3 regions of the Roseateles sp. FW301-B2 genome follow, and region 1 is predicted to be linked to each of the others. Evidence: riboswitches for the same ligand, from Rfam matches in the RefSeq annotation. Region 1 holds a riboswitch; each other region holds the start of a gene.
What was found. Region 1 has a riboswitch for glycine ahead of AC3WQY_RS08680 (branched-chain amino acid ABC transporter substrate-binding protein). Riboswitches for the same ligand answer to the same signal wherever they lie in the genome.
Positions count from the first base shown of each region.

Region 1 (2,255 bases):
GGCAGCGTGCAGCTGCTGCAGCGCCTGGGCACCTGGCAGGCGGGCCAGGCCGCGCAGGCGCAGGCGATCCTGCAGGTGCAGGTGAGCCAGGCCCCGCCCACGCTCAGCCACCCCTGGCTGTTCGGTGCCGGCGGCCAGCCCGAGGTCAGCATCAGCGCGCGCGAGCAGGGCGTGGAGCAGCTCGGTGCCGTGCTCAGCTACGGCCAGCTGGTGGCGCCGCTGCAGGCCGCCTGGCTGCAAGCCTGCGCGCGCGCGCCGCATCGCCTGTCCGCGCGCTTCGGCCAGGGCGTGTCGGCCATCAAGCCCGAGGGCTCGGGCGTGGAGATCGACGCCGGCGATGCCCATCTGGCCGAGCGCTTCGACCTCGCCGTGGTGGCCGAGGGCGGCGTGTTTGCCGAGCAGGCCCGCAAGGCGGTGGCGCGCGACTATGCGCAGAACGCCTGGGTCGGCACGGTGGAGCTGGACCCGGCCGCGCCGCCGGGCGTGGCCTACGAGCGCTTCACCCGCAACGGCCCGCTGGCCCTGCTGCCCCTGCCCGAGCGTGCCGGCCAGCGCCGTGCGGCCCTGGTCTGGTGCCTGCCGCAGGCCGAGGACGAGATCGGCACGCTCAGCGACGCGCAGCGCTTGGCGGTGCTCAACACCCTGCTGCCGCCGGGCCTGCCGCCGCTGCGCGGCATCGGCGCGCTGAAGTGCTTCCCGCTCGGCCTGAACGCCGAGCGCACCCTGGTGGAGGGCCGCGTTGTCCGCATCGGCAATGCCGCCCAGACACTGCACCCGGTGGCCGGCCAGGGGCTCAACCTGGGCCTGCGCGACGCCTATGCGCTGGTGCAGGCGCTGCGCACGGAGGGCGCGATCGACAGCGCGCTGCGCCGCGTGGAATGGCAGCGCGCGCCCGACCGCTGGAGCATGATCGCCGCCACCGATTTCCTGGCGCGCAGCTTTGCCTGGCGCTGGCCCGGCCTGCCGGGCGCACGCGGCCTGGCGCTGGCCGCGCTGCAGGCCGCCCCGCCGCTGAAGCGCGCGCTGGCGCGGCAGATGATGTTCGGAAGGCGCTGAGGCGCCGGCGTCGAGGCGGCCGCAACAAGGGTTAACCCTTGCCTCAGGTATAGTCATCGACTTCACCGCAAGACCGAGGTCGCTTGTCGACCGTCTTGCCGGCCACGAGCCCGAGCGACGTCGGGAGAGTCCGCGTGCCACCCGCGCGGCGCCGAAGGAGCAACCGCCCCGGAAACTCTCAGGCAAACGGACCGATGTCGCGGATGAACTCTGCAGAGTTGCCGGCTGCCTGACGTCCGCCGGTACGCCGAAGGAGCAAGTCTGGCCCCCGGGGGCCGCACGAATCTCTCAGGTGTCAGCAACAGAGGGGGCGACGACCACCGCGGTCCGGTGGCGTCACTTGACCCACCGACGTCGACAAAAGAGATTTCATGAAACCTACCCCATCACGCCTCGGCGGCATCGCCCTGGCCTGCCTCGCCATGTCCGCGCACGCAGCGGAGCCCCTCGTGGTCAAGATCGGCCATGTCGCCGCACTCAGCGGCCCCGCCTCACACCTCGGGCGTGACAACGAAAGCGGTGTCCGCATGGCGATCGAGGAATTGAACGCCAAGGGTCTGCAGATCGGCGGCCGCCCGGCCCGCTTCGTGCTCCTGGCCGAGGACGACGCCGGCGACCCCAAGCAAGGCACTGCCGCGGCGCAGAAGCTCGTGGACAACAAAGTCAACGGCGTCGTCGGCCACCTGAATTCGGGCACCGCAATCCCTGCCGCGCGCATCTACGCCGACGCCGGCATCCCGCAGATTGCGCCGTCGGTGACGAACCCGCGCTACACCCGCCAGGGCTTCAAGACGACCTTCCGGATGGTCGCCGACGACGCCCAGCTCGGTGGCACGCTGGGCCGCTACGCTGCACAGACGCTGAAGGCGAAGACCGTTGCGGTCATCGACGACCGCACCGCCTATGGCCAGGGCGTTGCCAGCGAGTTCGAGAAGGCCGCGAAGGCCGCCGGCGCGACGATCGCCAAACGTGAGTTCACCAACGACAAGGCGACCGACTTCACGGGCATCCTCACCGGCATCAAGGCGGCCAAGCCCGACGTGATCTTCTACGGCGGCATGGACGCGGTGGCCGGCCCGATGCTGCGGCAGATGAAGCAGCTGGGCATCCAGTCGAAGTTCATGGGCGGCGACGGTATCTGCACCGCCGAGTTGCCCAAGCTGGCTTCGGGCCAGGTGCCCGACGGCCAAGTGGTCTGC
Region 1 is NZ_JBYTBE010000009.1:110,716-112,970, reverse strand. Features, by position in the region: gene AC3WQY_RS08685 (FAD-dependent monooxygenase) at 1-1,056, shown strand, start outside; glycine riboswitch at 1,168-1,260, shown strand; gene AC3WQY_RS08680 (branched-chain amino acid ABC transporter substrate-binding protein) at 1,428-2,255, shown strand, end outside.

Region 2 (2,255 bases), on a different contig from region 1:
ACCGTGGGGCCCAGCGAGCCGCTGGTGACGACGCCCAGTTCCTTGCCCTCGGCGTCCACCACCTTGGCGCCTTCGCGCACCGGCATGCGCTCCGCGCTGATCAGGCCCACGCGCTTGCGGCTGGCGCCGCCGGCGAGCTGGCCGTCGATCACCGCGGCACCGGGGTAGCCCCCGGCACGCGCGCCACCGGCGCGGCGCACCTTCTGGATCGCCCAGGTCAGCGCGCCTTCCACCGGCGTGGTTTCGGTATTGATGTCATGGCCGTACAGGCACAGGCCGGCTTCCAGGCGCAAGGTGTCGCGCGCGCCTAGGCCGATGGGCTTGACCTCGGCTTGGGCCAGCAGCTTGCGCGCCAGCGCCACCGCCTGGTCGTTGTGCACCGAGATCTCGAAGCCGTCTTCGCCGGTATAGCCCGAGCGGGTCAGGAAGGTCTCGATGCCGTCCAGATTGAAGAAGCCGCCGGTCATGAAGGTGAGCTTGGCCACCTCTGGGTTCAGGCGCGCCAACGCGGTGACGGCCTGCGGGCCCTGCAGCGCCAGCAGGGCACGTTCGGGCAGGCTGATGACCTCGCAGCGGCCGCCGATCTTGGCCTGCAGATGCGCGGTGTCCTGCTCCTTGCAGGCGGCGTTCACCACCACAAAGATGTCGTCGGGGCGGCGGCACAGCATCAGGTCGTCGAGGATGCCGCCCTGCTCATTGGTGAAGAGCGCATAGCGCTGCTTGAACACCGGCAGGTCGATCACGTCGACGGGCACGATCGTTTCCAGTGCGGCAGCGGCATCGGCACCGACCAGGCGCAGCTGGCCCATGTGGGAAACGTCGAACAGGCCGGCCGCCGTGCGCGTGTGCTTGTGCTCGGCGAGGATGCCTTCCTTGTACTGCACCGGCATGTCGTAGCCGCCAAAGGGCACCATCTTGGCGCCGAGTTCGATGTGCAGAGCGTGCAGGGGGGTGGTCTTGAGTGCGGCAGACAAGGGACTTACTCCGAGGGCATTCTGAAAGCCCACCCGGTCCTGAGACCGATGGTGGGGGATATGCCCTCGCTGTCCTTGGTACCTGAGAGATTGACCACCGGCGTATCGCCGACAGCTTGCCCCTTCGGTGGACGGGTTCAACAAAGACCCGCCTCTCTCCAGTGAGGAACGCCTGCATCGAGGCGTCTTGTCAGTCCTTTTGCCTGAGCGTTCGAAGCGTGGGATCACCAGTGCCTCTGCGCCTTCGGCGGCTTTGCGTGGAAAGCTCTCTCCTGACGGCGCGGATTGTAGCCATGGTTTTGGGGCCGGGCGAGCAAATTAAGTCTCGTCTAATGGCCGGCCTTGCCGCGCATGGAAAATCTCACTTCCCCGTAAATCCGGCAAGAGGACTTGGCATGCGACTGCTGCTGGTGGAAGACGACCCGATGATTGGCGAGCAACTGCTCGAGTTGCTGCGCGCCGAAAGCTATGCGGTCGACTGGGTGCGCGACGGCGAGCTGGCCGACGCGGCCCTGCAGGCGCAGAACTACGACCTGGTGCTCTTGGACCTGGGCCTGCCCAAGCGCGATGGCATGAGCGTGCTGCGCGCGCTGCGCGCGCGCAAGCAGGTCATGCCGGTGCTGATCGCCACCGCCCGCGACGCGCTCGAGCAGCGCATTGCCGGGCTGGACGCCGGCGCCGACGACTATGTGCTCAAGCCCTTTGAGCTGCACGAGCTGCTGGCGCGCATCCGCGCGCTGCTGCGCCGTGCCAGCGGCCGCGCCGAGCCGGTCTACGAACACCGCGGCGTGAGCATCAACCCCGCCACCCGCGAGGTGGTGGCCGAAGGCCGGCAGGTCACGCTGTCGGCGCGCGAATGGGCGGTGCTGGAGCCGCTGCTGGCGCGGCCGGGCATGGTGCTGTCGCGCCAGCAACTGGAGGAAAAGCTCTACAGCTGGAAGGACGAGATCAGCAGCAATGCGGTGGAGGTCTATATCCACGGCCTGCGCAAGAAGCTGGGTGCGGCGCTGATCCAGAACGTGCGCGGCGTGGGCTACCGGGTGCCCAAGGAATGATGCTGTTTCCCCGCTCCCTGCGCTACCGCCTGATCGCCTTCCTGCTGTTGGCCTTCTCGCTCTCGGCCCTGGTGCAGGGCGGCAGCGCCTACCGCACCGCGCTGCAGGAGGCCGACGAGATCTTCGACTACCACATGCAGCAGATGGCCTTCTCCCTGCAGGGCAGCGTCGGCAGCGGCACGGTGAGCCTGCCGCTGGGCGACCAGAAGAGCTACGACTTCATGGT
Region 2 is NZ_JBYTBE010000021.1:20,047-22,301, reverse strand. Features, by position in the region: gene gcvT (glycine cleavage system aminomethyltransferase GcvT) at 1-974, opposite strand, end outside; glycine riboswitch at 1,034-1,146, opposite strand; glycine riboswitch at 1,156-1,259, opposite strand; gene AC3WQY_RS15145 (response regulator) at 1,370-2,029, shown strand; gene AC3WQY_RS15140 (ATP-binding protein) at 2,026-2,255, shown strand, end outside.
Region 2: another riboswitch for glycine. It lies ahead of gcvT (glycine cleavage system aminomethyltransferase GcvT); the one in region 1 lies ahead of AC3WQY_RS08680 (branched-chain amino acid ABC transporter substrate-binding protein).

Region 3 (2,255 bases), on a different contig from region 1:
GTCATGTGCGGGAAGAGCTCGCGCGTGCGGCGCACGATGGCCTCGCAGCGCACCAGATTGAGCTCGGTGCTGTAGCCGTTCAGCTCGGCCGTGCCGGCGATGCGCAGGCGGTCGCCCAGGCGCGAAAACACCAGCTTGTACTCGTCGTCGGTGAGCGAGACCTGGTAGCTGTGCGCCGGCGCGATCACCGGCAGCGTGACCGAGTAGCCCTTGGCGGGATAGATGTTGAGCGAGACGCCAAGCTCGCGCGCCAGCTGGCGGCTGAAGGAACCCATGCAGAGCACGAAGCGGTCGGCGCTGCGCCGGCTCACCACGCCCGCGGCGTTGGCGACGATGACGCGCTCCACGCCCTGCCGGCCCTGTTCCAGGCCGAGGATGCGGGTCTCGTACTCGAATCGCACGCCGGCCGCCGCGCAGCGCGCCGCCAGCGCCTGGGTGAAGGCATGGGCATCGCCCGATTCGTCGCTGGGCGTCATGCTGCCGCCGACGATCTTGCCGCGGCATTGCGCCAGCGCCGGCTCGATGGCCACGCAATCGTCGGGCGTCTTCATGTCCAGCTCGCAGCCCTGCTCACGCATGATGCGCGCCGGCTCCTGCGCCGCCTCGAACTCGGCCTCGCTGGTGTAGAAGTGCAGGATGCCCTGGCTGCGCTGGTCGTATTGCAGGCCCAGCTCCTGGCGCAGGCTCTGCAGCTTGGCGCGGCTGTAGAGACCCAGGCTGACGATGTTGCGGATGTTGTGGGCGGTGCGGCCGGGCGTGCATTCGCGCAGGAACTGCAGGCCCCAACGCCATTGCGCGGCGTCGGCGCGCAGGCGGAACAGCAGCGGCGCGTCCTCCTTCATCAGCCATTTCAGGACCTTCAGCGGCGCGCCCGGATTGGCCCAGGGCTCGGCGTGCGAGACCGAGATCTGGCCGCCATTGGCATAGCTGGTTTCCAGGCCAGCGGCGCGCTGGCGTTCGATCACGGTGACCTCATGGCCGGCCGCGCGCAGATACCAGGCGGTGGTGATGCCGGTGACGCCGGCGCCCAGGACGATGACATGCATTGCGAATACTCCGTTCGGGTTGAACGCGCAGGCGTGCAGTCTCTGGCGGAAGTGATGCCAAAAGGGATGCGTGCGCCTGGGCGCGCCGCTCCCGCTGTCCTTGGTGCCTGAGAGATTCGGCGCCGGGCTTGCGGCCCGCGCCTTGCTCCTTCGGCGGCCCCATGCATTGCACATGAGGCACTCTCCAGCATTCGGCTTGAAAGCGGATCCAGTACGGGGCCTGAGCGAGTATGGGAGCTTGCGCCTTCGGCGGCGGCTCGCAGGGCGGGCCGCACTCTCCTGAATCCGGGAGCCAGTGTAGCCCAGGTCTTGCATCCGGCAGGCCGCCGCCTGCGTAGACTGCGGGCAAGCGTGGAGGATGCTGCATGCGCAAGACCATTCTGGGGGCCGGCCTGATGCTGCTGCTGGCCTATGGCGCCGCCATGGCCTGGCTGTACTGGCGCCAGGAGCAGCTGCTGTTCCAGCCCGAGCCGCTGGCCGCCGGCCATCGCTTCGAGCTCGGCGCCGATGTGCAGGACCTGCGGCTGAACGTGCCCGGAGCCACGCTCTCGGCCCTGCATCTGCGCCTGCCCCGGCCCAAGGGCCTGGTGTTCTTTCTGCACGGCAACGCCGGCAATCTGCAGACCTGGTTCGTCAACGCCGATTTCTATCGCCGCGCCGGCTACGACCTCTTCATGCTGGACTACCGCGGCTATGGCAAGAGCAGCGGCCATATCGAGAGCGAGGCGCAGCTGCGCGCCGATGTGCGCGCCGCCTGGGACGCCGTAGCGCCGCAGTACCGCGGGCTCAAGCATGTGATCTATGGGCGCTCGCTGGGCACGGGCCTAGCGGCGGGGCTGGCCGCGGAGGTCGGGCCGGAGCTGACCGTGCTGGTATCGCCCTACGCCAGCATGTCGGCGCTGATGCGCGAGCACTTTCCCTGGGTGCCACCGGGCCTGCTGCGCTACCCGCTGGACACCGGCGCCGACGTGGCCCGGCTGCGCACGCCGCTGCTGCTGGTGCATGGCGGGCAGGACAGCCTCATCGCACCCCAGCACAGCGAGGCCTTGTTGCGGCAGCAAGGGCTGGCCAGGCTGGTGCTGGTGCCCGGTGCGGCGCACAACGACCTGCAGCGCTTCGAGCAATACCAGCAGACCCTGCGCGAGGCGCTCGCCGCGCTCTGACTCAGATCGGCAGCGCGCGCGCCAGCAGCGCATCGATGGCGATGCC
Region 3 is NZ_JBYTBE010000039.1:33,600-35,854, reverse strand. Features, by position in the region: gene AC3WQY_RS20995 (D-amino acid dehydrogenase) at 1-1,046, opposite strand, end outside; glycine riboswitch at 1,131-1,244, opposite strand; glycine riboswitch at 1,246-1,338, opposite strand; gene AC3WQY_RS20990 (alpha/beta hydrolase) at 1,412-2,209, shown strand; gene AC3WQY_RS20985 (isovaleryl-CoA dehydrogenase) at 2,211-2,255, opposite strand, start outside.
Region 3: another riboswitch for glycine. It lies ahead of AC3WQY_RS20995 (D-amino acid dehydrogenase); the one in region 1 lies ahead of AC3WQY_RS08680 (branched-chain amino acid ABC transporter substrate-binding protein).